Regions from separate parts of the Barrientosiimonas humi genome, predicted to be linked through region 1. Evidence: predicted binding sites of a transcription regulator. Region 1 holds the regulator's gene; each other region holds the start of a gene.
The links. Region 1 encodes LexA, which represses DNA repair genes until DNA is damaged. Its sites were predicted from a motif close to TCGAACANNTGTTCGA; they were not measured.
Positions count from the first base shown of each region.

Region 2: a site for LexA is predicted at 3,096-3,111, ahead of FB554_RS07670 (HNH endonuclease signature motif containing protein). Genes of this name have one in related genera too.
Region 3: a site for LexA is predicted at 4,650-4,665, ahead of FB554_RS11425 (HNH endonuclease signature motif containing protein). Genes of this name have one in related genera too.
Region 4: a site for LexA is predicted at 5,129-5,144, ahead of FB554_RS05780 (HNH endonuclease signature motif containing protein). Genes of this name have one in related genera too.

Region 1 is NZ_VFOK01000001.1:920,216-927,212, reverse strand. It holds gene FB554_RS04370 (vitamin B12-dependent ribonucleotide reductase) at 1-2,545, opposite strand, end outside; gene nrdR (transcriptional regulator NrdR) at 2,601-3,146, opposite strand; gene FB554_RS04360 (LysM peptidoglycan-binding domain-containing protein) at 3,506-3,901, opposite strand; gene lexA (transcriptional repressor LexA) at 4,197-4,913, shown strand; gene FB554_RS04350 (NAD-dependent protein deacetylase) at 4,939-5,799, opposite strand; gene FB554_RS04345 (LysR family transcriptional regulator) at 5,840-6,784, shown strand; gene FB554_RS04340 (ComEC/Rec2 family competence protein) at 6,851-6,997, opposite strand, start outside.
Region 2 is NZ_VFOK01000001.1:1,640,972-1,647,968, reverse strand. It holds gene FB554_RS07685 (YchJ family protein) at 1-144, shown strand, start outside; gene aspS (aspartate--tRNA ligase) at 435-2,345, shown strand; gene FB554_RS07675 (HAD family hydrolase) at 2,326-2,946, shown strand; gene FB554_RS07670 (HNH endonuclease signature motif containing protein) at 3,133-4,566, shown strand; gene FB554_RS07665 (GNAT family N-acetyltransferase) at 4,686-5,486, opposite strand; gene FB554_RS07660 (replication-associated recombination protein A) at 5,669-6,997, shown strand, end outside.
Region 3 is NZ_VFOK01000001.1:2,433,471-2,440,467, forward strand. It holds gene FB554_RS11410 (serine hydrolase domain-containing protein) at 1-56, shown strand, start outside; gene FB554_RS11415 (SDR family NAD(P)-dependent oxidoreductase) at 153-1,127, opposite strand; gene FB554_RS11420 (zinc-dependent alcohol dehydrogenase) at 1,213-2,397, shown strand; gene FB554_RS11425 (HNH endonuclease signature motif containing protein) at 2,588-4,552, opposite strand; gene FB554_RS11430 (exodeoxyribonuclease III) at 4,865-5,647, opposite strand; gene FB554_RS11435 (hypothetical protein) at 5,672-6,028, opposite strand; gene FB554_RS17375 (hypothetical protein) at 6,040-6,198, opposite strand; gene FB554_RS11440 (MFS transporter) at 6,225-6,997, opposite strand, start outside.
Region 4 is NZ_VFOK01000001.1:1,236,642-1,243,638, reverse strand. It holds gene metH (methionine synthase) at 1-3,134, opposite strand, end outside; gene FB554_RS05790 (PAC2 family protein) at 3,376-4,224, shown strand; gene FB554_RS05785 (maleylpyruvate isomerase N-terminal domain-containing protein) at 4,231-4,890, opposite strand; gene FB554_RS05780 (HNH endonuclease signature motif containing protein) at 5,213-6,997, shown strand, end outside.

The DNA of each region.
Region 1 (6,997 bases):
CGGCGGAGTGGATGCCCATGAACGAGCGGGTCTCGAAGTCGAGGTGGTCCAGCGCCAGGCGACGGAAGACGTAGTCCATGATCGACTGCGCCATCCGCACGTCCGGGTCGTCGGTCAGGCCGGCCGGCTCGAACCGCATGTTCGTGAACTTCTCGACGTACGTCTCCAGCGGCACGCCGTACTGCAGCGCCACCGAGATCGCCAGCGAGAAGGCGTCCATCATCCCGGCGAGGGTGGAGCCCTGCTTGCCGAGCTTGAGGAAGATCTCGCCGAGCTCGCCGTCGTCGTACCGGCTGGCGGTGAGGTAGCCCTCGGCGCCACCCACGGCGAACGAGGTCACCTGGCTGCTGCGGCGCTTGGGCATCCGCTTGCGGACCGGGCGGTACTCGACGACCTTCTCGAGCACGGGCTCCTCGGTGGCGGCCGGCTTGTCCTGCTTCTTGCCGTCGGACAGCGGCTGGCCGACCTTGCAGTTGTCGCGGTAGACCGCGAGCGCCTTGAGGCCGAGCTTCCAGCCCTCGAGGTGCACCTCGGCGATGTCCTCGACGGTGGCGGTCTCGGGCAGGTTGACGGTCTTGGAGATCGCGCCGGACAGGAACGGCTGGCAGGCCGCCATCATCCGCACGTGGCCCATGGGCGTGATCGCCCGCTCGCCCATCGCGCAGTCGAAGACCTCGTAGTGCTCGGTCTTCAGCCCCGGGGCGTCGATGACGTGACCCTTCTCGGCGATGTGCTCGACGATCGCCTCGATCTGCTCCGGCTGGTAGCCGAGCTTCTTCAGGGCGCGCGGGATGGTCTGGTTGACGATCTGCATCGACCCGCCGCCGACGAGCTTCTTGAACTTCACCAGCGAGAAGTCGGGCTCGATGCCGGTGGTGTCGCAGTCCATCATGAAGCCGATGGTCCCGGTGGGCGCGAGCACCGACGCCTGGGCGTTGCGGAAGCCGTTGCGCTCACCGAGGGAGATCACGTCGGCCCACGCCTTGGTGGCCGCGGCGTGGATGCCGGAGTCCATCGCGTCGAGCGTGCGCACCTGGTCGTTGGCGGCCTGGTGCTTGCGCATGACGCGGCGGTGCGCCTCGGCGTTGCGGGCGAACCCGGCGTACGGGCCGACCACGCCGGCGATCTCGGCGGAACGCTTGTAGGCGGCACCGGTGAGCAGCGAGGTGATCGCGGCGGCGAGGCTGCGGCCGCCCTCGGACTCGTAGCCGTGACCGGTCGCCATGAGCAGCGCGCCGAGGTTGGCGTAGCCGATACCCAGCTGGCGGTAGTCGCGGGTCGTGTCGCCGATCGCCTCGGTCGGGAAGTCGGCGAAGCAGATCGAGATGTCCATCGCGGTGATGACCAGCTCGGCGACCTTCTGGAAGGTCTCGGTGTCGAACGTGTCGTCGTCCTTGAGGAACTTCAGCAGGTTCAGGCTCGCCAGGTTGCACGAGGAGTTGTCGAGCGACATGTACTCCGAGCACGGGTTGGACGCGGTGATGCGGCCGGTCTCGGGGTTGGTGTGCCAGGCGTTGATGGTGTCGTCGTACTGGACGCCCGGGTCGGCGCACTCCCACGCGGCCTGGTTGAGCTTGCCGAACAGCTCGCGGGCGTCGACCTGCTCGATGACCTCACCCGTGCCGCGGGCGCGCAGGCCGAAGGAGGTCCCCTCCTCGACCGCGCGCATGAACTCGTCGCTCACGCGGACGGAGTTGTTGGCGTTCTGGTACTGGACGGAGGTGATGTCCTTGCCGCCGAGGTCCATGTCGAAGCCGGCGTCGCGCAGCGCGCGGATCTTGTCCTCCTCGCGCGCCTTGGTCTCGATGAACTCCTCGATGTCGGGGTGGTCGACGTCGAGCACGACCATCTTGGCGGCGCGGCGGGTGGCGCCACCGGACTTGATGGTGCCGGCGCTGGCGTCGGCGCCGCGCATGAAGGAGACCGGACCCGAGGCGGTGCCGCCGGAGGACAGCAGCTCCTTGGACGAGCGGATGCGGGAGAGGTTGAGGCCGGCACCGGAGCCGCCCTTGAAGATGAACCCCTCCTCCTTGTACCAGTTGAGGATCGAGTCCATCGAGTCGTCGACCGACAGGATGAAGCACGCCGAGACCTGCTGCGGGCTCTTGGTGCCCACGTTGAACCACACCGGGGAGTTGAACGAGAACACCTGGTGCAGCAGGGCGTAGGTGAGCTCGTGCTCGAAGACGTCGGCGTCGTCGTCGGAGGCGAAGTAGCCGTGCTCCTTGCCGGCCTTGACGTAGGTCAGCACGACGCGGTCGATGAGCTGCTTCAGGCTGCGCTCGCGCGCGTCGGTGCCGAGCGCACCGCGGAAGTACTTCGTCGTGACGATGGTCGAGGCGTTGAGCGACCAGAAGTCGGGGAACTCCACGCCGCGCTGCTCGAAGATGGTCTCGCCGGTCTTCCAGTTCTGCTGGACGACATCACGCGACTCCCAGGTCACCTCGTCATAGGGGTGGACGCCCGGGGTCGTGTAGATGCGCTCGATCTTCAGGCCCTTGTTCTTGCGACGGGCCCTGGATCCAGCGCTGGTCGTCTCGGTCATGACAGCTCCTCCGGTGGGTGTCTTGTGCTCGGCAGGTTTCTTCGGGGGGTGGTGCTCAGGTGCTGGCGGTCTCATCGTCGCCGCCACCACCGACAGGCCCCGTCGACGAGGTCGACGCGGGGCGCTCGGCCCGGTCGGGCTCGACGCCCGCGGCCTCGCGCTCGGCACGCAGCAGCGTGATGGCGGTCTCGAAGTCGTCGGTGGACTCGAAGGCCTGGTAGACGCTGGCGAAGCGCAGGTAGGCCACCTCGTCCAGCGCGCGCAGCGGCCCCAGGATCTCCAGCCCGACGTCGTGCGCGTCGATCTCGGCCAGCCCCTGGGAGCGGATGCTCTCCTCGACCTGCTGCGCCAGCAGCGCCAGGTCGTCGTCGGAGACCGGTCGGCCCTGGCAGGCCTTGCGGACCCCGGCCAGCACCTTGCCGCGGGCGAACGGCTCGCTCGCCCCCGAGCGCTTGACCACGGTCAGGCTCGCGGTCTCCAGGGTGCTGAACCGCTTGCCGCAGGCCGGGCACTGGCGGCGCCGCTTGATGCTGGTGCCGTCCTCGGACGTACGACTGTCGACGACTCGGGAGTCGTCGTGGCGGCAGAACGGGCAGTGCATCGGGCACCTCCTTCGCGCGGTTCGATCGGGTCCGGGAGGGCGCTCCACGAGGCCGGTTCGGGGGAAAACCTGGGGACGGACGGTGGAAAACCGGCCTCCGGCTGTGGATGTCCTTGTGGACTAGATGTGGAGAACTTACACGGCTGTAACTACTAGATATAGGGAGGTTAGGACGCTTTGGCCCGACGCGCAAGGCCGCGCCGCGGCGGCCTGCGTGTCGCTCACCACGTCACCCGCGCACCACCCGCTCAGGCGCCCGGAACGGCGGGAGAAGTGGACGTGGCCGGTGACGGAGGAGCCCGTCACCGGCCACGAGATCGAGGCTGTCGCCGCGCTCGGGCGACTGACCTGCACCCTGCTCAGGGCGCCGGGATCACCAGCTGCTGACCGCTGGAGACCTGCAGGGAGTTGAGGCCGTTGGCCACCTGGATCTGGGCGACGGCCGTGCCGACCGGGACGCCGGGAAGGTGGGCACGGGCCAGGTCGGACAGGGTCTCCCCGGAGCTCACGGTGACGACCTGCTGGGCCTGCGCTCCCCCAGCGGTCGCGCTGATGGCCGCGCCGACCAGGATCGCCAGGACGACCACGGCGAGGGCCAGCGCGCGGCGGCCGCGGCGGGTGAGCCGGAAGGCCGCGGGGCGGGCTTCCTGCTGGGGCAGCGGCGGCACGACTCGCAGGTGCCGGCGCCGCGCGGGCTGGGCGGACCCGAACCGCGGGTGCGGGGCGATGGCCGGCGTGACGGTGGCGGCGCTCATGTCTTCCTCCAAGGACGGTGACGAACTCGACGAACAAGTGTGCGATGGAACGTCTGTACGATGTATAGCACGGACGTTCGAACGGCTCAAGGCCTCGCGCGGCCGGCTCGGCCGGGAGACCCCGCCGACACGCGTCGTACAGGTGTTTGAAACCTGCTGCGGGTCTTCATAGGCTGTTCGCACAGTCACCAAGACAAGCAGCGACCACCGACAGCCCCTCGCCGACGACGACCGGTCCGGCGCCAGCGGGCACCGTCACCGGCCGCGGCGCGACGCGGAACGAGGACCGAAACCCATGGCCAAGATCCACGAGATGCCCGAACCCGACGGGCAGGCCCTGACCACGCGTCAGCGCAAGGTGCTCGAGGTGATCCGCAACTCGGTCGACCGCCGCGGATACCCGCCGAGCATGCGCGAGATCGGCGACGCCGTCGGCCTGACCTCACCCAGCTCGGTGGCCCACCAGCTGACGATGCTCGAGCGCAAGGGATACCTGCGCCGTGACCCGATGCGCCCGCGCGCCATCGAGGTGATCGCCCCCGGGCAGAGCAAGCGCGAGCGCGGTTATCGCGGCCGCTCGGTGAGCCAGGCGAGCGAGAGCCTGGTCGACGAGACCGGCCTGCACGACGACCACCCCGAGGCCGAGTACGTCCCGGTCGTCGGCCGCATCGCCGCGGGTGGCCCGATCCTTGCCGAGGAGGTCGTCGAGGACGTCTTCCCCCTCCCCCGCCAGATCGTCGGCGAGGGTGACATGTTCCTGCTCAAGGTGGTCGGCGACTCGATGGTCGACGCGGCCATCTGCGACGGCGACTGGGTGGTCGTGCGGCAGCAGCCGACCGCCAGCAACGGCGACATCGTGGCCGCGATGCTCGACAACGAGGCGACCGTCAAGACCTTCAAGCGCACCAAGGGCAAGGTCTGGCTGATGCCGCACAACGAGGCCTACGAGCCGATCGACGGCAGCGACGCCACCATCCTCGGCAAGGTCACCGCGGTCCTGCGCCGCGTCTGACCGCCGGGCCTACCCGGCGCGGGCTCTACGCCGCGACCGCCTCGACGAGCCTGCGCAGGGTCGGCCCCAGCGGGGCGTCCACCTTCACGTCGATCAGGTCGTCGGCCCGGGTGACGCCGTGGGTGATCGCGGCGACCGGGATGCCCTCGCGGGCCGCGTGCCGGGCGAAGCGGTAGCCCGACATGACCATCAGCGACGAGCCCAGCACCAGCAGCGCCCGGGACCGGTCGACCGCCTCGAAGCACGCGTCGACCACCGGCCGCACGACCGACTCGCCGAACATCACGACGTCGGGCTTGAGCCGGTCCGACCGGCAGACCACGCACGCGGCGATCCGGAAGCCGGCCACCTGCTCGTCGGTGAGCACGACGTCGCCGTCGGGCCGGACCTGACCGCTGATCTCCCGGTCGAAGTGCGGGTTCGCCCCGGCGAGCCACTCGTCGACGACCTCGCGGGCGTACCGCTCCCCGCAGTCGGCGCAGACGACGAACGACAACGACCCGTGCAGCTCGGTGACGTCGCGCGCGCCCGCCTGCTGGTGCAGCCCGTCGACGTTCTGGGTGATGACCGCGCCGACCAGGCCGAGGTCCTGTAGCCGCGCGACCGCGCGGTGCCCGTCGTTCGGCTCGGCCGCGGCGAACCTCGGCCAGCCTGTGTACGCCCGCGCCCAGTAGCGCTGTCGCGCCGCCGGGCTCCGGAGCAGCTCGGACACGGTCATGGGGGTCACGCGCCGCTCGCCGTCGGCGCCGCGGTAGGCCGGGATGCCCGACTCGGTGGAGATGCCGGCGCCGGTCAGCACGCACACGTCGCCGCCGCGCACCAGCCGGACGAGCTCGTCCCACAGGCCCGGCGCCAGGGCCGGGTCAGGGGTGGTGGAGGTCAGCACCCGACCAGTATCCGTCAGCGAGAACGTAGGATCCGGAGGCATGATCGACGCCGCTGGGCTGCGCGTGATGCGCGCCATCGCCGAAGAGGGCAGCTTCACCGCGGCGGCCGCGTCGCTGGGCTACTCCCAGCCCGCCATCTCCCAGATGGTGCGCCGCCTCGAGGAACGCACCGGAACCGTGCTCGTCGAGCGCATCGGGCGCAGCGTGCGGCTCACCGAGGCCGGCGAGGTGCTCGCGCGGCACGCCGTGCCGGTGCTCACCGCGCTGGACCGGGCCGAGGGCGAGATCCGCGCCATCGCGGGGCTGCAGTCGGGGCGGGTGCGTCTCACCGCGTTCCCGTCGGCCGCCTCGACGCTGGTGCCGCAGGCCCTGGCGCTGGTCAAGCAGCGCTTCCCCGACGTGCGGGTCGCCTTCACCGAGGCCGAGCCGCCCGAGGCGCTGGCCTCGCTGCGCGCGGGCGACTGCGACGTGGCGGTGACGTTCGTCTACGACGGTGACACCCTGCCGCGCGGCGAGGACGACCTCGACCCGTTCTCGGTGCAGACGCTGCTCGAGGACGAGGTGCGCATCGTTCTCCCCCGCGACCACCCGCTGGCCGCGCAGGAGCGCGTCGACCTCGCCGACCTCGACGAGTCGGCCTGGATCGCCGGCTGCCCGCGCTGTCGCGGTCACCTGCTCTCGCTCGCGCAGCAGTCGGGCTTCGAGCCCGAGGTGGCCTTCGAGACCGAGGACTACGTCGCGGTGCTCGCGCTCGTGGCCGCGGGCCTCGGGGTGGCGCTCGTGCCCGAGCTGATCCTGCGCTCCACCAGCAACGACGGCGTGGTCGTGCGGCCGATGAACCCGCCCAACCGCCGCACCGTGCAGCTGGTGACCACCCCCGACCTCGCCCGCGTGCCCGCGGTGCAGGCGACCGTCGAGGCGCTCGCCGAGGCGGCCAAGCAGACCGGTTGCCGGCCCGACGTCGAGGCGGCGCCCGCGGGCTGAGGCCTCGCAGGGTGAGGCCCCGCCGGTCGAGCCCACGGGCCCGGCCCGGTCGCGGCGCCCGTCGCGTCATCGTCGGCTCACCACCGACCCGCGCCCCTCGCGCACCACGACCGCCAGGTCGCCCCCGCGGTCGGTGCGCACGGCGAGCGTCCCGGAGTCGCGCAGCGAGCCGAGCAGCCGCGGCGCCGGGTGCCCGTAGTCGTTGTCGGACCC
Region 2 (6,997 bases), 720 kb from region 1:
AACGACGTTCGTGACGGCGGGGCCGACGATGGTGCGGGTGTCGTGGAGTTCACGGCGACGCACGACAGCGGCACCATGCACGAGCGCAGCCGGTTCGAGCGACGCGCGGGCCGGTGGTTCTACCTCGACGATCAGGGCGACTGAGCCGAGCTCGGATTCGGGTTCGCGCCGGGGCGGCCGGCAGCCTACCCTGGAGGTGCACCTGGTGGCGGCGTGACGACCCGCCCGGCTCACCCGACCACGGTCGGTGGTGAGGCAGCCGGGGGCCGCGCGTCCGGCGTACCGACGAGAGGCCGAGGATCCCTCGGCGAAGGTGTGGTGGCACCGCGATCTGGCCCCCGCCCACACCTCCAGGGCTGCCGTCCTGCACAAGGGGCGCCCTGAGCTTCCAGCGGTGTCCTCTTGGCAGAACCTGATCCGAGAGGACGACGCACATGATGCGAACGCACGACGCCGGCAGCCTGCGTGCCGGTGACGCCGGGACGACCGTGACCCTGGCGGGCTGGGTGGCCCGCCGCCGCGACCACGGGGGCGTGGCCTTCCTCGACCTGCGCGACGCCAGCGGCGTGGTGCAGGTGGTGGCCCGCGACGAGGTGCTGACCGGTGCCGCGCACGGGCTGCGCAACGAGTACTGCATCCAGGTCACCGGGACCGTCCGGCCGCGCGAGGCCAAGGACGTCAACTCCGAGCTGCCCACCGGCGAGATCGACGTCGTCGCCGAGAACATCGACGTGCTCAGCGAGTCCGCGCCGCTTCCGTTCCAGATCGACGAGCGGGTGACGGTCGGCGAGGAGGCTCGCCTGAAGTACCGCTACCTCGACCTGCGCCGGCCCGAGCCGGGCGCGGCGATCCGGATGCGCAGCAAGGTCAACGCGGCCGCGCGCAGCGTGCTCGCCGAGCGCGACTTCGTGGAGATCGAGACGCCGACGCTGACCCGCTCCACGCCGGAGGGCGCGCGCGACTTCCTGGTGCCGGCGCGGCTGTCTCCGGGCAGCTGGTACGCCCTGCCGCAGAGCCCGCAGCTGTTCAAGCAGCTGCTCATGGTGGCGGGGATGGAGCGCTACTACCAGATCGCGCGGTGCTACCGCGACGAGGACTTCCGCGCCGACCGGCAGCCGGAGTTCACCCAGCTCGACATCGAGTTGTCCTTCGTCGACCAGGAGGACGTCATCGAGCTGGGCGAGGCGATCGCCAAGGCGCTGTGGCGGGTGATCGGTGTCGAGATCGAGACGCCGTTCCCGCGGATGACCTACGCCGAGGCGATGGCGCGCTACGGCACCGACAAGCCCGACCTGCGCTTCGGCAACGAATTGACCGAGTGCACAGAGCTTTTCGCCGACACGACGTTCCGGGTGTTCCAGGCGCCGTACGTCGGTGCGGTGGTCATGCCCGGCGGCGCGAGCCAGCCGCGGCGGCAGCTGGACGCGTGGCAGGAGTGGGCCAAGCAGCGCGGAGCCAAGGGGCTGGCGTACGTCCTGCTCACGGAGGAGGGCGAGCTCACCGGGCCCGTCGCGAAGAACCTGTCCGACGCCGAAAAGGCTGCGCTGCCAGCGCATGTCGGCGCCAAGCCGGGTGACTGCATCTTCTTTGCCGCCGGTGACGCGAAGTCGTCGCGGGCGCTGCTGGGCGCCGCGCGGCTGGAGATCGGTCGGCGCGTCGGGCTGATCGACGAGGACGCCTGGTCGTTCCTTTGGGTGCTCGACGCGCCGCTGTTCGAGCCGGCTGCCGACGCGGTCGCCTCGGGTGACGTGGCCGTCGGGTCGGGCAAGTGGACCGCGGTGCACCACGCGTTCACCATGCCGAAGGCCGAGTTCCTCGACACGTTCGACCAGGAGCCGGGCGAGGCGCTGGCCTACGCCTACGACATGGTCTGCAACGGCAACGAGATCGGCGGTGGCTCGATCCGCATTCATCGCAAGGACATTCAGGAGCGAGTGTTCGCGGTGATGGGCCTGTCGGAGGAGGAGGCGCAGGAGAAGTTCGGCTTCCTGCTCGACGCGTTCGCGTTCGGCGCGCCGCCGCACGGCGGCATCGCGTTCGGCTGGGACCGCATCTGCGCGCTGCTCGCCGGCACCGACTCGATCCGTGAGGTCATCGCGTTCCCGAAGTCGGGCGGTGGCTACGACCCGCTGACCGCCGCACCGGCTCCGATCACGGCGCAGCAGCGCAAGGAGGCTGGGGTCGACGCGAAGCCGGAGCCGAAGGGCGACGCGGGGAAGGCGGGTTCGGGCGCGGGCTCGGGCGCGGCTTCGGGTGCGGCTTCGGCCGGCGGCTCGGACACAGGGCCGGGCGCGACCGACGGAGTCGAGCCGGAGTCGAACAGCGTTGGCACGCAAGGGAACTGACGTTCCGCTCGCCCGGGCCGTGCTGTGGGACGCCGACGGCGTCCTGCAGCACGCCCGGGTCGGGTGGTTCGAGCGGCTCACGGCGATCGGGGGAGAGGGGTTCGCCGACGCGGTGTTCGAGGCTGAGCTCGCGCCGCTTCGCGGGGAGCGGCCGTTCCGCGACGCCGTGGCCGAGGTGCTGCAGGGGAGGGCGCTGGGCGTCGACGCCGACGACGTGCTGTCGCTGTGGGACGACATCGACGTCGACGGTGCGGCGTTCGAGCTGATTGCGCAGGTGCGCGCCGCGGGGACGCCGTGCTACCTGGCCACCAACCAGCAGGACCACCGCGTACGGTTCATGCGCGAGACGCTGGGTTACGACGAGCATTTCGACGGGGTGTTCTACTCCAGCGAGCTGGGGGCGATGAAGCCTTCGCCGGCATACTTCGAGATCGTGCTCGACAAGCTCGGGATCGACGCTGCCGCAACGGTTTTCATCGACGACTCCGCGGCGAACGTCGAGACCGCGAGCACGCTCGGCATCCGCGCCTACCGCCACGATCCCGCAGCTGGGGTGGCCGGCCTGCGCCGCATCCTGCGCGAGGCAGGCATACGCACGTAGGCCGGCTCAAGCCGGTCGAGCAGGCCGACAACACGGCGGTCGAGTAGGCCGAGGGGCGAGGCCGTATCGAGACCCTGGTTCACCGAGATTTCCCCGGTATGGCGCGGGTTCGGGGGGCTTGTCGGTGGCCGGGTCTAGTGTTCCTGGTATCGAACATCAGTGCGATTCACCAGGGGGGTGAAGGCCATGACCGCGACCACGACGGTGGAACCGGCGACCGGGGGTGTTGTCCCGGAGCGTTTGACGGTGGCGGCGGCGTTGGCGCAGCTGCACGCGACGTTGGACGCCCTGGGTGATCAGCCGGACGCGACGGTGGTCGCCGAGGCGGACGCGGTCGGGCGGGCGGTCTCGGAGGTGGAGCGTCTGTCCCGGCGGGTGGCCTCGTTGCGGCTGCGGTTGGTGGCGTGCGCGAACCGGTCTCAGGTCGCGCGCCGGTCGGGGTTCTCCACGACCGGGGCGTGGTTGGCGAGCCGGACGCACACCACCGGTGGTGCCGCGACCCGGGAGGCCGACCTGGCTGAGACGTTGGAGTCGGTGCTGCCGGTGACCGGGCAGGCCCTGGCCGAGGGGGCGGTGTCGCCGGAGCACGCGGCAGTGATCGCGTGGGCGATCAAGCAGCTGCCCGAAGGTTTGACCGCGGAGCAGGTGGCGCGGGTCGAGGCGTCACTGGTCGCTGACGCGGCCCGGATGAGCCCGGCCCGGTTGCGGGGTGCGGCCCGGCGGGCGCTGGCCGTGGTCGAGCCCGATCAGCAGGCGGTCGATGAGCACGAGGACCAGGTCCTGCGCGGGGAGGAAGCCTCGGCGTTGGGCCGGTGCCGGTTGAGCATGCATGACAACAGCGACGGCACGGTGTCCGGGTCGTTCGTGCTGCCCCGCCTGGCCGGGGACATCTTGCGCAAGGCCGTGCAACAGCTCGCCGCGCCCCGCCGCGGCAGCACCACCGGCACCGGCGCCGCGGGCGCGACCGGCGACGGGGTTACCCGCGCCGGGGCCACGGCCACCGGCGCTGCGAGGAGCGCACCGGCCCCGGCCAGCGGCACGGCCTCGGCCGGCGCCGCGGCTGCCGCGGACGGCCGCGCTGGGCGGGGGTCGTGGGTGGGGGTGGACTGGCCGCACCGGTACGGCCTGGCGTTGGTGGAGCTGTTGGAGCATCTGCCGACCGATCGGTTGCCCGGCAAGGTCGCCGCGACCGTGGTGGTGACGATGACCCGGGAGCAGCTGGTGGCGGATCTGGCCGCGGCGCATCTGGACACCGGGCACGACATCTCCGCGGGGGACGCGCGCCGGTTGGCGTGCAACGCCGGGATCGTGCCGGTGGTGCTGGGCGGGGCGTCGCAGCCGTTGGACCTGGGTCGGGCGAAACGGTTCTTCAGCGAGGCGCAACGGACCGCGCTGGCTACGAGGTATGACCAGTGCGCGGTGCTGGGGTGTGACAGCCCGTTCGCCTGGACCGAGCTGCACCACGAGCATCCCTGGTCCAGGGGCGGGGCCACCGACCTGGAGCACGCGGTCCCGTTGTGCGGGCGAGACCACCGCGACATCCACAAACCCGGCACCCGGGCCACCATCACCACCGGCCCCGACGGCCGCAAGACCGTCCAGATCCACCGACGCGAGTAGGGGAGAGCGAGATGGTGACGACGGTGAGCGCTGCGGTGCCGACCCGGGTTCAGGTGCGCCCACGGACCCTGGCGGGTGGCCGCTGCCCGATTGCCGGCAGCGAGCGCGGAGGGCACTGGTCAGCGCGGGGTGATGGCGCGGCTCGCGAACTCGTGGGCCACGCGGTAGCCGAGGCTGCTGTAGAGGCTGCGGGCCGTGTCGTTGTCGGCGTACATCCCGAGCGTCGCCACGCCGTCCGCCTCGATGCAGCCGCGGGTCAGCGCGGCGGTGACGGCGCGGCCGAGGCCCCGGCCTCGGTGGGCCGGGTCGACGACGATGCCGGTCAGCACTCCGTGGCCGGTCCGCGAGCGGTGCAGCGCCGCCGCGGCGATGACGCGGGACGGGTCCAGCTCGTCGCGGATGCCGGCCCACAGCTCGGTGCGTCCCGTGCCCGGCTCCGACTCGGCGGTCGGGTTGCCGATCTCGTTGAGCGCCGTGATGGCCTGGGCGTCGGCGGTGTCGTCGAGCGGGACCACCAGGTCCTGGCCGGGGGTCCGTGGCGGCGCGACCGTGCTCCACCACCAGTCCCAGTTGCCGCCGTCACCGACGACGAAGTGCTCGTGCAGCGTGGGTTCGCGGTGTCGTTCGACCGAGATGCCTGCGAGGTCGCCCCACGGACGCGTGCGGGCGATCCACGCCAGCAGCTCGGCGGCGTCGGCATCGTCGGGGCCGAGCACGGTGCCGCGGGGCCCGCGTCGCCGCGGGGAGTGCGGCATGGTGCGCAGGGCGTAGGCGCTGCCCCAGCGGTAGCCCGTGTCACCGGAGGCCAGCGCCCCGTCGTAGAGCACGTACGGGTCGTGCTGGCTGGCTTTCTCGAGCGCCCGCTGGGTGGTGATCGGCTCCGGCGCGACTTCCAGCGGTTCGACGTCCACGTGCTGCACGAGGCAGATCACAGCACGCGGGAGTCGCCGGGACGTCCGTGGGGTGCCCGTGCCGCAGCGTGCAGCGCGTGGTGGGCCGTCGGGGCCCGTGTGTGTGCCCGTGTCGCAGCACGCGCTACGCAGCGCGCGGTGGGCGCCGGGGCGTCGGTGGGGTTGTGTGTGCTGGTCATTAGCGTGTCGGCGTGAGCGATGACCTGTTCTCGAGTGCGGCGACGGAGTCCGGGGCGGCGCAGGCGTCGGCGCCGCTCGCGGTGCGGATGCGGCCGCGGTCGTTGGACGAGGTGCGCGGGCAGGGCGACGTGCTGCGGCAGGGAAGTCCGCTGCGCCGGTTGGTCGAGGGCGTGCAGGGCGCCGCCGGGCCGGTGTCGGCGATCCTGTGGGGCCCGCCCGGCACCGGGAAGACGACCCTGGCGCACCTCGTGGCGCGTGCGGGGGAGCACGACCGTGCGGGAGAACGGACCTCTGGTGGGGAACAGGACCGTGCGCGGGAACAGAACCGCGCGGGAGAACAGGACCTTGCGGGGGAGCCGGGGGGCGCAGGTCGCGAGGCTGGCCGGGCGACGCCTCGTCGGGCGTTCGTGGAGCTGTCGGCGATCAACGCAGGCGTGAAGGACGTGCGCGCCGTGATGGATCAGGCGGCACGTGATCGAGACCTGTACGGCCGGCAGACCGTGCTGTTCCTCGACGAGATCCATCGGTTCAGCAAGGCGCAGCAGGACGCGTTGCTGCCAGGGGTCGAGAACCGGCTGGTGGTGCTGGTCGCCGCCACGACGGAGAACCCCTCGTTCAGCGTCATCTCGCCGCTGATGTCGCGCTCGATCCTGGTGCGGCTGCAGTCGCTGAGCGACGACGACGTCGCCGCCCTGATCGATGCCGCACTCACCGAATCACGAGGCCTGGCAGGCAGATTCGCCCTCGCGGACGACGCGAAGGCGCAGCTGGTGCGGCTGTCCGGCGGTGACGCGCGGGCGGCGCTGACCGCGCTCGAGGCGGCCGCGGGAGTCGCGGAAGACGTTGCGCGACAAGGAGGTTCGGCCGGTTCTGGCAGTGGAGGTTCGGGCGGTTACGGCTCGCCCGTCCCGATCTCGCTGGAGACTCTCGAGCAGGCGCTGGCGGTGGCGGCTGTGCGTTACGACCGGGCCGGCGACCAGCACTACGACGTCGCGAGCGCGCTCATCAAGTCGATGCGGGGGAGCGACGTGGACGCGGCGCTGCACTACCTCGCGCGCATGCTCGAGGCGGGCGAGGACCCGCGATTCATCGCGCGGCGCATCGTGATCGCGGCCAGCGAGGACGTCGGCATGGCCGATCCCACGGCGCTGCAGACCGCCGTCGCCGCGATGCACGCGGTGGCGCAGATCGGGATGCCCGAGGCGCGAATCGTGTTGGCCCAGGCCGTGGTTCACAACGCCTTGGCGCCGAAGTCCAACGCCAGCTACAGCGGCATCAACGCCGCGATCGCGGACGTGCGGGCCGGCAAGGGCGGTGCCGTCCCGGTGCACCTGCGCGGC
Region 3 (6,997 bases), 1.5 Mb from region 1:
ACTCCCCCGACGGTGACATTCCGGGCGGAGTCGACGAATCAGGTTGGCACGCCTGAGGGTTCGGCAGGCGAAAGTATTGGTCGGTTGTGATTGTGCGGCCGCGGGTCCGGCTCGCAGCCCTTGCTATGGGGTCGACTGCTACGGGTCGACTGCTACGGGTCGACCGACGGTGAGGGTTTCTCGTTGTTGCGACCGGCCGCGCGGTCACCGAGCGTCGTCAGCGTGTTCACCACGCGCGACCCGAGGTCGCGGCGGGCGTGGCGGCCCTCCACGGCGCCGTCGGTCGCCGGCCCGGAGGAGTCCGGCAGCAGCCGCCCGACCAGGCCCATCACGCGGGTGGTCGTGGCGGGGGCGAGGCCGCGCACCCGGATCCCCACCCAGGTGAGCGGCGTCAGGGTGACCATCGGCTTGCCGTCGAGCACCCCGTCGACGATGCGCCTTGCGGCGCGCTCGGCGTCCATCGACAGCACGGGCAGCGACGCGCCGGGGCCGAACCAGGCGTACTCCTTGGCCGCGTCGCCGGTGAACTGCGCACGCAGGTGCGAGCCGGTGCGCATCAGACCCGGCACGATCGTCGTGGCGGTGACGCCCGTGCCCGACAGGGCGGCGGCCAGCCCGTCGGAGAACCCGACGGCGCCGAACTTCGCTGTCGCATAAGGCAACAGGTGCGGCGGTGACACCATGCCGCCGACGGACGTGACCGTGCCGATGGCGCCGCGGTGACGTGCTCGCATGCGCGGCAGCACCGCCCACGCGACGTGGATCGGGCCCCACGTCATGGTGTCGATCGCGTCGCGGAAGTGCTCGAGGGTCATCGCCTCGGCCGGTCCGGCCTGGATGATGCCGGCGACGGTGAGCGCGACCCGGATGGGCCCGGTCCGCTCCTCGACCCGGTCGACGAGGCGCTGCACCTCGTCGGCGTCGCGGACGTCGCAGACGTGCGTCGTCACCTCCCCCGTGCGCGCGAGATCCGTTGCGGCGCGGTCGAGCTCGGCCGCGTCACGGGCGGCGATCACGACCTGGTGACCGCGGCGCTGCAGCTCGCGTGCGGCGAGCAACCCGAGTCCGCGGGACCCCCCGACAACGAGCGCGACGGGCGCGGCGGCGGTGACGTCTGCATCGACCATGCCTCGACCGTACGGATCCGGCCCGTCGCACAACGCACCCGGACGGGTGGCGACCCGAGCGGGGGCTCGTGCCTATGGTCCGACCATGCGAGCACTCACCTGGCAGGGACTTCAGGACGTCCGGGTCGAGGAGGTTCCCGACCCGGTGCTGCAGGAACCGACCGACGCGATCGTGCGGGTCACCTCGACCGCGATCTGCGGGTCGGACCTGCACCTCTACAACGTGCTCAAGCCGTACCTGAGCCCCGGCGACGTGCTCGGCCACGAGTTCATGGGCGTGGTCGAGGAGGTCGGCAGCGGCGTGCAGAACCTCTCGGTCGGCGACCGGGTGGTCGTGCCGTTCAACATCTCCTGCGGCCACTGCTGGATGTGTGAGCGCGGGCTGTTCGCGCAGTGCGAGACGACGCAGAACGTGCAGCAGGACAAGGGCGCGAGCCTGTTCGGGTTCAGCAGCCTCTACGGCTCGGTGCCCGGCGGGCAGGCCGAGCGGGTGCGCGTGCCGCACGCCGACTTCGGCCCCGTGCGGCTGCCGCAGGAGCACTCCGACGAGCGGTTCCTCTATCTGTCCGACATCCTCCCGACGGCCTGGCAGGGCGTGGAGTACGCCGACGTCCCCGAGGGCGGGACCCTCGCCGTGCTCGGGCTCGGCCCGGTGGGGCAGCTGGCCGTGCGGGCGGCCAAGCACCGGGGCATCGAGCGGGTGATCGGGGTCGACCTGGTGCCCGACCGGCTGACCAAGGCGGCCGCCGCCGGCGCGGAGGTGGTCGACCTCCAGGGGGTCAAGGACGTCGCGGAGACATTGCGCGAGCTCACCGACGGTCGTGGGCCGGACAGCGTGCTCGACGCCGTCGGCATGGAGGCGCACGGGAACCCCGTGTCGGAGAAGGTGATCGCGGGGGCGAGTCGCCTGCCCGGCCCGCTCGCACGTACGGCCATCGAGAAGGCCGGCATCGACCGGCTCGCGGCGCTCACCACGGCGATCTCGGCCGTGCGGCGCGGCGGCACGGTGTCGATCAGCGGTGTCTACGGCGGGATGGCCGACCCGCTGCCGATGATGCAGATGTTCGACAAGGGCATCGCGCTGCGGATGGGCCAGTGCCACGTCCGCCGGTGGACCGACGAGCTCCTCGACATCGCCCGGCAGCCCGACGACGTGCTCGGCCTCGAGCAGCTGGCGACCCACCGGGTGAGTCTCGAGGACGCACCGGAGATGTACGACACGTTCATGAACAAGGACGACGGGTGCCTCAAGGTCGTCCTGACGCCCTGACCCCGTGACGCTGTGGGGGGTCTGACGCCGTGAGGGTCTGACGCCTGGACCTTGGCGCCCAGCGGCTCTGACGCCTGGGACTTCGCGCCCAGGGCCTCAGACGCAGTGGACCTCTGGCGCCCAGGGCCTCAGACGCAGTGGGCCTCGGCGCCCTGGGGCCGCCGAGGCTTGACCAGGTGCCCCGGACGCCTCATCCGGCGCGGCGAGGCGGGTCGGTCCGGGGCCGAAGCATCGGCGTGAGCTGGTCGAGGCGGCCCTTGGTCAGGTCCCAGACGACCCGGCCGTCGACCAGCCGCCCGAGCAGACCGTCGCGGTGCACGATCGTGTGGTGCCGCGAGCACAGCAGCGCCCCGTTGTCCACGTCGGTCGGGCCGCCGGCCCACCACGGCACCAGGTGGTGCACCTCGCACCAGTCCGGCGGCCGGTCGCACCCGGGGAAGGTGCAGCACCGGTCACGATGGACCACCGCGGTGCGGGCACGGCCGACGAACAGCCGCTCCTCCTGGCCGAGGTCGATGATCCCACCGTGCGAGCCCAGCACCGCCGGGATCACTCCCGCGTCGCAGGCCAACCGGCGCAGCATCGAACCGGCGAGCAGCTCCCCGGCCTGCGTGCGGCCGGTGCCGGGCAGGAACCGCACCCCGACGCTCGACCCCTCGAACGGACCCGGGACACCCTGCAGCGTCTCCAGCCCGACCGTGACCACGACCTTCGGGTGCGAGGTCACCGAACCCTTTCCGGCGCCGGGCAGCGCAGCAGCAGCCCGCTGCACCAGCTCCATGAACGCATCCGCCCGCCGCTTCGGCGCACTCCGCGGATCGCGCACCGGCCCACGCTCCTCCGGCGCCTCCGGCTGATCCGGCGCTTCCGTGCTGTCTTGCGCTGCCGAGTTCTTCGGCGACCCCGAAGTTCCCCACTGCTCCGCCTGCTCCGGACACTCCGCGTTGTCCGGCGATCTCGGCTTCTCCCGCGCGACCGGATCCGCCGGCAGCCCTCCTGGCGGTGATCCGGTCACCGGGGGTTCTCGATCCGCCGCTTCCTGCCCCTCGGCCGGAGGCGAGCCTCGGCCAGGCGTGTCCTGAGAGAGCGCTCCCGCCGTCCCGGCCGGACGGGGACGAGCCTGGTCCGGCGAACGTGTCCCGCGAGGACGGTCCTGGTCGGCCCCGCGAGGCCGGGCGGCGCCGTCCGCCGCACCCGCACCGGCACCCGCACCGGCACCCGCACCGGCACTCGCGGCCCCACCCGCACCAGCACCCGAGGCGCCTATGCCCGGCCGCGCGCCGGGGCAGTGCATCGGGTCCGGTGCAGACAGTTGACCGATCGCCTGCGCGACGATCGCGGCGTTGCCCGGGGACAGCTCAGCGACGAGCCGCACGAGGCCGGACGGAAGCTCGTACATCGTCAGCGACTCCGCGCGCTGCGCCGCCTCCTCGGACCGGTCCAGCTGCTCGGGGTCGTAGCGCCCGATCAGCTGCTTGGTCAACGAGCGGCGGTCGGCATCTGTGGCGTCGTCGCCCAGCGCCAGGAACCACGACAGCACCTCGGCCCGCGACGCGGTCGGCAGCAGCGGCGTGATCTTCGGCGCCTCGCGCAGCGCGGAAGCGGCGGCCCGGACGCTCACCACGTCGCCCGAGACGACCTCGGCCAGCAGGGCGCGACCGGTGGGGTCGGACAGCACGACCGGGTCCACCTCCTCGACGCTGTCGCCGGCCGACTCGTTCGCACCGTCGTCTGCGTCGGGGCCGTCACCAGCATCGGGATGCACGAACGGCACCAGGCCCGTCGACATCGCGATCTCTTCGGCCACCACAGCCACGCGCCGCGCCTGGCTCGGCTCGACCCCCGGCCCGAGCCACTGGACCCACTGGCACGCGTTGGCCGCGACCGACTCGCGCACCACGCCGCGACTGATCGCCTCCACCGTCACCGCGACCAGCAACGACTCACCCTTGCGCGTCATGCTCAGCCCGGCCTGACCCAGCTGGGTCAGCTGATCCTCGGACAGCTGGTGCAGCACGGCCGGCGCGGCCGCGACCTCCTCCAGCACGTCGGTCAGCCGCTGCAAGAGGTCGACGCCGGCACCGGGCGCAGGAGCCGGCACGGTGGACTCGCTGGCGGGAGGCAGCCGGACGGGACGCTGCGGCGGATCTGCCATGTGCTCCATGCCCCTGGCCCCCTTCCCCGAAGCCCTGCGGGCCGCCCCTCGACCCGGTGCCCGCCGCGGACGCCAGGTCCGGGCGATGCGCCCATCATCGAACACGCGTACGAGTCATGTCAAGGGTTTGAGAACCTGAATCTTGTTCGCTCTCAGCGGAATTCGAGCATCATGGGCCTATACCAGACACCACTGACAACGCTCGGAGCTCGCTTCCGAGACGGGGTGGTGCACCACGCGCCCCAGTGAAGAGCCGCCCACGAAGTCACCCGGTTCGAGCGCCGGGGCGCCGGCGCCCGCGCGCACGCCGCGCTACGACCAGCGCACCACCAGCGGCGCGTGATCGCTCCACCGCTCGGCGTAGGTCGGCGCGCGCCCCACGACGACCTCGACCGGGCGCTCGGCGAGGGGCGGGCTGGCGATGGCGTAGTCGATGCGCCATCCCGCGTCGTTGTCGAACGCCTTCCCGCGCCACGACCACCACGTGTAGGGCCCGTCGACGTCACCCGCCTGCCGCCGGCCGAGATCCACCCAGCCGCGCTCGGCCCAGCCCGTCAGCCGCTCCTGCTCCTCCGGGAGGAAGCCGGCCTTGCCGCGGTTCCCCTTCCAGTTCTTCAGGTCTCGAGCGGTGTGACAGACGTTGAGGTCGCCGGTGAGCACCACGTGCTGGTCGCGCAGCTCCTCCAGCCGCCCACCGATCGCATCGAGGAGCGCGAACTTCTCCTCCTGCACCGGCGTCCCCGCCTCGCCGGTGTGGACGTACGCCGAAAGCACCGTCAGCGCGGGCCCACCGGGCACCTGCACCTCGGCCTCGATCCAGCGGCCCTGCCCCTGCGCCACCGGCAGGTCCACGGCGGTCCGAGCGATCGGCCCCCGACTCAGCACCGCCACGCCGGCCCGTCCCGACACGCCCTCGGCGTACGCCAGGTGCCAGTCTGCGAACGGCGTCCCGGCGAGCGCGGACTCGAGCTGGTCGCGGGTCGCGCGGACCTCCTGGAGGGAGAGCACATCGGGCTCCTGGGCGGCGAGCCAGGCGAGTCCGCCGCGTCGCGCCGCGGCGCGAATTCCGTTGACGTTGGCGGTGATCAGCAGCACCGCTGCATGCTACGAGGGGGCGGTTCAGGGCCAGCCGACGGCCACGATCACGTTGAGCACCGCGAGGTAGCCGGCGGCGTTGGCGAGGCCGATCGCCCGGCCGCCGCGCTGCTGGCGTCCGCGCCCCATCTCGGCGCACGCCAGCACCGCGACGGCGATCAGCAGCTTCAGCCCGACCTTGTTGTGGTCGAGCACCTTGTCGAGCGCGCTGGCGCTCTCGCCTAGACCGACGAGCACGACACCGCTGAGCAGCTGCGCACGGGCGCCCCAGGTCATGAGCGCGCTGACCCGCGGCGAGGCGGCCACGGCGAACCAGCCACCGACCAGCGCGGCCATGCCGAGCAGGTGCACGATGACGAGGATGTCGTAGACCACCTTCATTGCTGCGGAGCCTAGCGACGCGCACCGTCCGCCGTGGCACGCCACGGCAACAGCGCACCGGTCACGAGCAGCACCCCCGCCCCGACCGCGATCCCGGTGCGCAACCCCGCCAGCGCCGTGACCAGCCCGCCCAGCGCGATGAACAGCGGCTGCACGGTTCGGGTCGCCACCGACCACGACATCCCGACCCGCGACATCAGCTCGTCGGGGGCACCGTCATCCGGTACGACGCGAACGTGGGGTTGAACAACCCGGCGAAGAACAGCAGCAAGGTCTCGGCCGCGGTGACCAGCACGAACCCGGCGGTGCCGGGCGGCGCGACCACCAGCAGCGGCATCCAGACGGCCCGGAGGGTGCCGGCCCCCAGCAGCACCGCCCGCTCTCCCCACCACCGCACGGCTCGCGGCGCCAGCGTCGCGCCGACCAGTCCGCCGAGCCCCGAGACGCCGAGCAGCAGGCCGTACTGCCACGGCGCCAGCCCCAGGTCGCGCAGCACGAGCACGGCCAGCAGCGGCGAGATGAGCATGACCCCGCCGCCGAACAGCAGGGCGTTGCAGAACAGTGCCCGCAGCCCCGGGTGACCGAGCACGAAGCGCCAGCCGGCCGCCATCTCGGCCCGCCAGTGCTGGTCGGCCTGCCGCGCCGGAGGGTCGGGCTCGGGGCTGCGGAGCCGCCGGATCCCGAGCGCCGAACCCAGGTAGCTCACCGCGTCGACCGCCAGCACCAGCACCGGCCCGAACGCGCTCGCGAGCGCCCCGCCCGCGGGTGGGCCCAGCGTGAAGCCTCCCCACATCGTGCTGTCGAGCCGCGACTGCGCCCAGACGCGGGCGTCCGGCGCGACGAGCCCCTTGAGGTGCGCCCCCGCCGCCGCGGCGAACGACACGGTCGCGAGCACCTGCAGCGCCCCCACCACGCACAGCTGGGCGAACGTCAGGCGCCCGAGCCACCACGCCACCGGCACCGACAGCA
Region 4 (6,997 bases), 320 kb from region 1:
GTGCGCACCTCGGTGCGCGACTCGTCGGTGTAGATCTCGATGTCGTCACCGACCGCGTTGGCCGGGAACAGACCGATCACGGCGTTGGCACGCAACCACTTCTCCTCGACGAGCCGGTCGAGCATGCGGCGCGCGTCGTCGTACAGCTTGCGGGCGGCGTCGCCGGACGCGGGGTTGTTGAGGATGTCGGGGAACTTGCCCTTCATCTCCCACGCGTTGAAGAACGGCTGCCAGTCGATGTAGTCGACCAGCTCGGCCAGCGGGTAGTCGTGCCAGGTGCGGGTGTACGCCGTCGGCTCGTGCGTGGGTCGCGGCCCCTCGTGGAAGTCGCGCTCCTGCTGGGCGAGCAGGTGCGGCCGGAACGGGCGGTAGTCCTCCCACTCGATCGGCGTGCGCCGCTCGCGCGCGTCGTCGTAGGACAGCAGCGGCCGGTCGTTCTTCTTGGCCGCGTGGCGGGTGCGCAGCGAGTCGTACTCGCCCCTGAGCTGCTCCAGCAGCGCCGGCCGGCGCTCGTCGGACAGCAGCGTGGAGACCGTCGGCACCGAGCGCGAGGCGTCCTTGACCCACACGACGGGGCCGCTGTACTTCGGCTCGACGCGCACCGCGGTGTGCGCCTTGGACGTGGTCGCGCCGCCGAGCAGCAGCGGCATCGACAGGCCCTGGCGCTCCATCTCCTCGGCGAAGCCGACCATCTCGTCCAGCGAGGGGGTGATCAGCCCGGACAGCCCGATGATGTCGGCGTCGTGCTCCTTGGCCGCGTCGAGGATCTTCTGCGCCGGCACCATGACGCCGAGGTCGATGACCTCGTAGTTGTTGCACTGCAGCACGACGCCCACGATGTTCTTGCCGATGTCGTGCACGTCGCCCTTGACCGTCGCCATGACGACGGTGCCCTTGGCCTTCTGGCCGGCGGTGCCGGTGCGCTCCTTCTCGGCTTCGATGTAGGGGATGAGGTAGGCGACGGCCTTCTTCATCACCCGCGCCGACTTCACGACCTGCGGGAGGAACATCTTGCCGGCGCCGAACAGGTCGCCGACCACGCCCATCCCGTCCATGAGCGGGCCCTCGATGACGGTCAGCGGCGGCTCGCCGGCCTCCTCGAGCTCGGCCCGCATGATCTCGGTGTCGGCCTCGATGTGCTCGTCGATGCCCTTCACCAGCGCGTGCGTGATCCGCTCGCGCACCGGCAGGTCGCGCCAGGCGTCCTGCTGCTGCTCGGTCTGCTCGTCGCCGCTGGTGTTGAACCGGTCGGCGATCTCCAGCAGCCGCTCGGTCGAGTCGGGTCGCCGGTTGAGCACGACGTCCTCGATGCGCTCGCGCAGCTCGGGGTCGATCTCGTCGTAGACCACCAGCGCGCCGGCGTTGACGATGCCCATGTCCATGCCGGCCTGGATGGCGTGGAACAGGAAGACCGCGTGGATCGCCTCGCGCACCGGGTTGTTGCCGCGGAAGCTGAACGACACGTTCGAGACGCCGCCGGAGATCAGCGCGCCCGGCAGGTTCTGCTTGATCCACCGGGTGCCCTCGATGAAGTCGACGCCGTAGTTCGCGTGCTCCTCGATGCCCGTCGCGACGGCGAAGATGTTGGGGTCGAAGATGATGTCCTCGGCAGGGAAGCCGACCTCCTCGACGAGCAGCTCGTACGCCTTCGCGCAGATCTCCTTGCGCCGCTCCAGGGTGTCGGCCTGGCCCTGCTCGTCGAACGCCATGACCACGATCGCCGCGCCGTACTTGCGGCACAGGCGCGCGTGCTCGAGGAACGGCTCGACGCCCTCCTTCATCGAGATGGAGTTGACGATCGACTTGCCCTGCACGCACTTCAGGCCTGCCTCGATGACCTCCCACTTGGAGGAGTCGACCATCACGGGCACGCGGCAGATGTCGGGCTCGCTCGCGATCAGCTTGCAGAAGCGGTCCATCGCCTCCACGCCGTCGATCATGCCCTCGTCCATGTTGACGTCGATGACCTGCGCGCCGGCCTCGACCTGCTGGCGGGCGACGTTGAGCGCCGTGGGGTAGTCGCCCTCCTTGATCAGCCGCCGGAAGCGGGCCGACCCGGTGATGTTGGTGCGCTCCCCCACGTTGACGAACAGCGAGTCCTCGTCGATGGTCAGCGGCTCCAGCCCGGACAGCCGGCAGGCCGAGGCGACCGTCTCTGGCTTGCGCGGCGCGTGCTGCTCGGCCCGCCGCGCGATCTCGGCGATGTGGTCGGGCGCGGTGCCGCAGCACCCGCCGAGCAGGTTGACCAACCCGTCGCGGGCGAAGCCCTCGACGACGTCGCCCATCTGCTGGGCCGTCTCGTCGTACTCGCCGAACGCGTTGGGCAGGCCGGCGTTGGGGTAGCACGAGACGAAGGTGTCGGCGACGCGGGCCAGCTCGGCGACGTACGGGCGCATGTCCTCGGCACCCAGCGCGCAGTTGAGGCCGATCGCGAGCGGCCGCGCGTGACGGACGCTGTTCCAGAACGCCTCGGTCGTCTGCCCCGACAGGGTGCGGCCGGAGGCGTCGGTGATGGTGCCGGAGATGACGACCGGCCAACGGCGCCCGGCCTCCTCGAAGAGGGTCTCGACCGCGAAGATCGCCGCCTTGGCGTTGAGCGTGTCGAAGATCGTCTCGATGACCAGCAGGTCGGCCCCGCCGTCGACCAGGCCGCGGGCCTGCTCCAGATAGGCGTCCACCAGCTCGTCGAACGAGACGTTGCGCTTGCCGGGGTCGTTGACGTCGGGCGAGATCGACGCGGTGCGGTTGGTCGGGCCGAGCGACCCGGCGACGAACCGCGGGCGGTCGGGCGTGCTCGCCGTCATCTCGTCAGCGGCTTCGCGGGCAAGGCGCGCGGAGGCGAGGTTGAGCTCGTAGGACAGCTCCTCCATGCCGTAGTCGGCCATCGAGATGACCTGGGCGTTGAAGGTGTTGGTGCCGATGATGTCCGAGCCGGCCTCGAGGTAGTCGCGGTGGATCGCGCGGACGAGGTCGGGCTGGGTGAGCGACAGCAGGTCGTTGTTGCCGCGCAGGTCGGAGGGCCAGTCGGCGAAACGCTCGCCGCGGTAGTCCTCCTCGGAGAGCTTGTGCCGCTGGATCATCGTGCCCATCGCGCCGTCGAGCACGAGGATGCGCCGACCGAGCAGCTCGCGCAGCTCGTCGGTGCGGTCGGGCTGGCGGGACGCCTGGTCGGGCGACTGGCTGTCGGGCGACTGGCTCGCCGCCCCAGGGGGCGTCGCGGCGTCGGTCGCGGTGGGGGTCGCGGTGGGCAAGAAGACCTCCGGCTCGGGGACCCCGCCATGCTACGAGGCGCGCCGCCGCGGTTGCCGCACGGACCACGGGTCGGATCGGCCTAGGGTGGTGCCCTGCACCGCTCACCCGAGGAGGACGCCCGCCGTGATCCAGCTGGAGGACCTGCCCGAGCTGCGGGACCCGATCATGATCGCGGCGTTCGAGGGGTGGAACGACGCCGGCGAGACCGCCTCCGCGACGCTCACCCACCTGGCCCGCACCTGGGGTGCCGAGCCCGTAGCCGCGCTCGACCCGGAGGACTACTACGACTTCCAGGTCAACCGGCCGCGCACCGTCCAGGAGGGCGGCGAGCGCAAGGTCCGCTGGCCCACGACGCGCATCCTGCTGGCCCAGGACACCCCGCTCGACCGTGACGTGCTGCTGGTGCAGGGCATCGAGCCGTCGATGCGGTGGATGACCTACACCCAGGAGCTCATCGACCTGGCGACCGAGTGCGAGGTCGGCACGCTCATCACCCTCGGCGGACTGCTCGCCGACGTGCCGCACACCCGGCCCATCCCGGTGACGGTGACCTCCGAGCACGAGGAGACCCGGCAGCGCTACGACCTCGAGGCGAGCCAGTACGAAGGCCCCACCGGCATCGTCGGCGTCGTCGTCGACGCCGCGCACCAGGCCGGGCTGGCCACGCTGTCGTGCTGGGCCGCGGTGCCTCATTACGCCGGTGGCAGCCCCTCGCCCAAGGCGACCCTGGCGCTGCTCACCCGGCTCGAGGAGCTGTTCGACACGCTCATCGGTCACGACGATCTCCCCGAGCAGGCGCGCGCGTGGGAGCACGGCGTCGACGAGCTGGCGCAGTCCGACGAGGAGGTCGCGGAGTACGTCCAGTCGCTCGAGCAGGCGCAGGACACCACCGAGCTGCCCGAGGCCAGCGGCGACGCGATCGCGCGCGAGTTCGAGCGATACCTGCGGCGGCGGGACGACGACCACGGCTGAACCGCCTCAGCCGAGCGCCGGCAGCTCGTCCGGGTGCGGCCCGTCGTCCGCGGCCGGCAGCCGCCCGGCACCGATCAGCACCGCTCTTGTGTCGTCCCACGTGGGCGGCGTGGGCACCGACAGCAGCGCGTCGACCGTTGCCCGGGCCAGCCGCAGGGCCGTGGGCGCCGGCGGGTCGTCGAGGCGCAGGTCGAGGTGGTGGACGGCGTGCTCGACCGCCCAGCTCGCGGCGAAGTCACCGGCGGTGAACGTCTGCCCCTGCCAGGTGACGTGCCGGTCGTCGAGCGCCACGGCCCCGGTGCGCACGGCCCCGAACACGTCGCGCAGGTGCGCCCGCACCGAGTCCGGCCGCCGATAGCTCATCGCGCGGCGCCGCTGCGCCATCAGCTCCTCCACCGGGTCGTCGTCACTCGTGAGCTGCGCGTAGGACCGCCAGTAGCTCGCCGCGTCGACCGTCGGGCGATCGTCGCTGCGGCTCGCGAGGCCCATCAGGATCTCGGTGCCGCCGAACACCAGGTGCGTGACGACGTCGAGGCGTGACCAGCCGTGACACCGCGACGGGGCGAACAGGTCGTACTCGCTCAGGCCGTCGATCACCCCCAGCAGGCTGTCGATCGAGTCCACGAGCGCCGTACGCCCGGCGTCGATGTCGATGGTGAGTGCCATGGCACGACGCTAGGCCCGGCCACCGACAGGGCCACCCCGCACAGGCCTCCCCTGCGCCGCCCGGGATGTTCGGCAGCCTGTCCGAACCATGCGGACACCCACCTGGCTCGGGAGCGACGCAAGACCGAGGCCGCTGCTGCCGGGCGCTGTCCGAACCATGCGGACAGCCGGGCAAGGCCGCGGGTCGACAGGTCTCGTAGGACTGTTTCGGGGGCTTGTCGGTGGTCGCACCTAGTCTTCGAACAGACGTACGGAACGCGGCGCCGTCACTGCACGACAACGGGTCTCGGGGGCAGCGCCGGCGCAGACAGGGGAAGGTGCGATGAGCGTTCAGGACCTGGTCGACACGGTCGAGCCGAGCTTCGTGCTGCCGGCGCGGGTGGTGTCGCTCGACGGGCTGCCCGACCACGTCGTCGACTGGCTGGTCCAGGCGATCGACGCGATCGCCGAGCGTCCGGCGGTCAGCGACGCAGACGCCACGCGACGTGGAGTCGGTGCGCGCGACGGGGCCGGCCCGCCGAGGCGGAGCATCCTCCCCCGGTCGAACCCGTTGCACGGGCCGACGGTGGTGGCGGGCGGGCCCGACCCGCTCGACGACCCGGCCGAGGCGCGCAGGGCTGCCGGACAGCTCATCCGGGTCGCGCGCGGTGTGCAGTCCTGGGCCGAGTCGATCGAGCTCGAGGGCACCCGGCGCCTGCTCGCCGCGGTCGAGTGCGATCCCGATCTCGACCTGGGGCAACGCGATCCGACGTCCCGCAGGAAGGCGCGCGGCGCCCTGGCGCGGACCGCCGTCGCCACCGAGCTGCAGCTGCTGACGGGGCTGCCCATCACCCAGTGCCTCGAGCGGGTCGCGCTGGCGTCGGCGACCGACGAGCGCGCGGGATACCTGCGCGCCCGGGTCGCGAGCGGCACCACCACCCTGCACCGGGCGAGCACGGTCCTGAAGGAGACCAAGCACCTCGACCCGCTCACGGCGGACCAGGTCGCCCGCTCGACCCTGCGGCCCATCGACGGGACCGCGACCGACGCCACGGATCCCCGGGTGGGAGGGCACCGCACGTTCCCGCGGTTCTCCACCACGGACCCCGGCCCCACCGAGTGCCGCGACGACCGCCCCGACGACCGCCCCGGTGACCGCGCCGGGCACGCGAACGAGGGCGTACCCGACGGATTCGCCTCGGAGACAGCGGCTCTCGTCGAGCTCGGCGGCGTCTCGCAGGACACGTTCCGCAAGCGGCTGGCGCGGTCGGTGGCCTCGGCGTTGCCGCCCGACCGCGACGCGGACCGGGTGCAGGCGCAGGCCCGCTCCCGACGTGAGGTGAAGGTGTCGCCCGGCGACCACGGCATGGCCTACCTCGACCTCAGCGCCGAGGCCGACCGGGTGTTCGCGGCGCACGAGCGCATCGATGGTCTCGCCCGCACCGCCCGCCAGGCCGGCGACCCGCGCACCCTGGCACAGCTGCGCTCCGACCTCGCCACCGACCTGCTCGTCCACGGCACGGTGCCCGACGACCAGCTGCTGGGTGACGCGCCGCCGGGGCGGGTGCACGTGGTGGTCTCGCTGTCCACCCTGCTCGGCCTCGACGACCGCGTGGCCGAGGCACCGGGTCGGGGATTCCTCACCGCCGCGCAGGTGCGCCGCGTCGCCGTGCAAGCAGGGTCCACGCTGCGCCGCATCGTCACCGATCCGGCGTCCGGCACGGCGATCGAGACGACGCGCAGCTACGTGCCGACGCGGGCCATGCGTGAGTACGTCATCGCCCGCGACGGACGGTGCCGCGCCCCCGGGTGCGAGTACTCCGCCGTGGGTGCCGACCTGGACCATGTGCGCGAGTGGCAGGCCGGCGCCGAACGCCCGGCCGATGGCGCGACCCACCCCGACAACCTGATCGCGCTGCACCGCGGCCACCACAACCCCAAGACGCGGCGGTGGTGGACGGTCACGCCCGGACCGGCCGGTGAGCTGCGCTGGAAAACCCTTACAGGACAAGAGGTTTCGACGCATCCGGCGCGCTATGACGACCCGGCCGACACGGCAGAGCCCGGGGCGCAGATCTCACGGCTGGAGGCCGGCCTTGCCGGGTTGATCGAAGGCGTCCAGGACCCG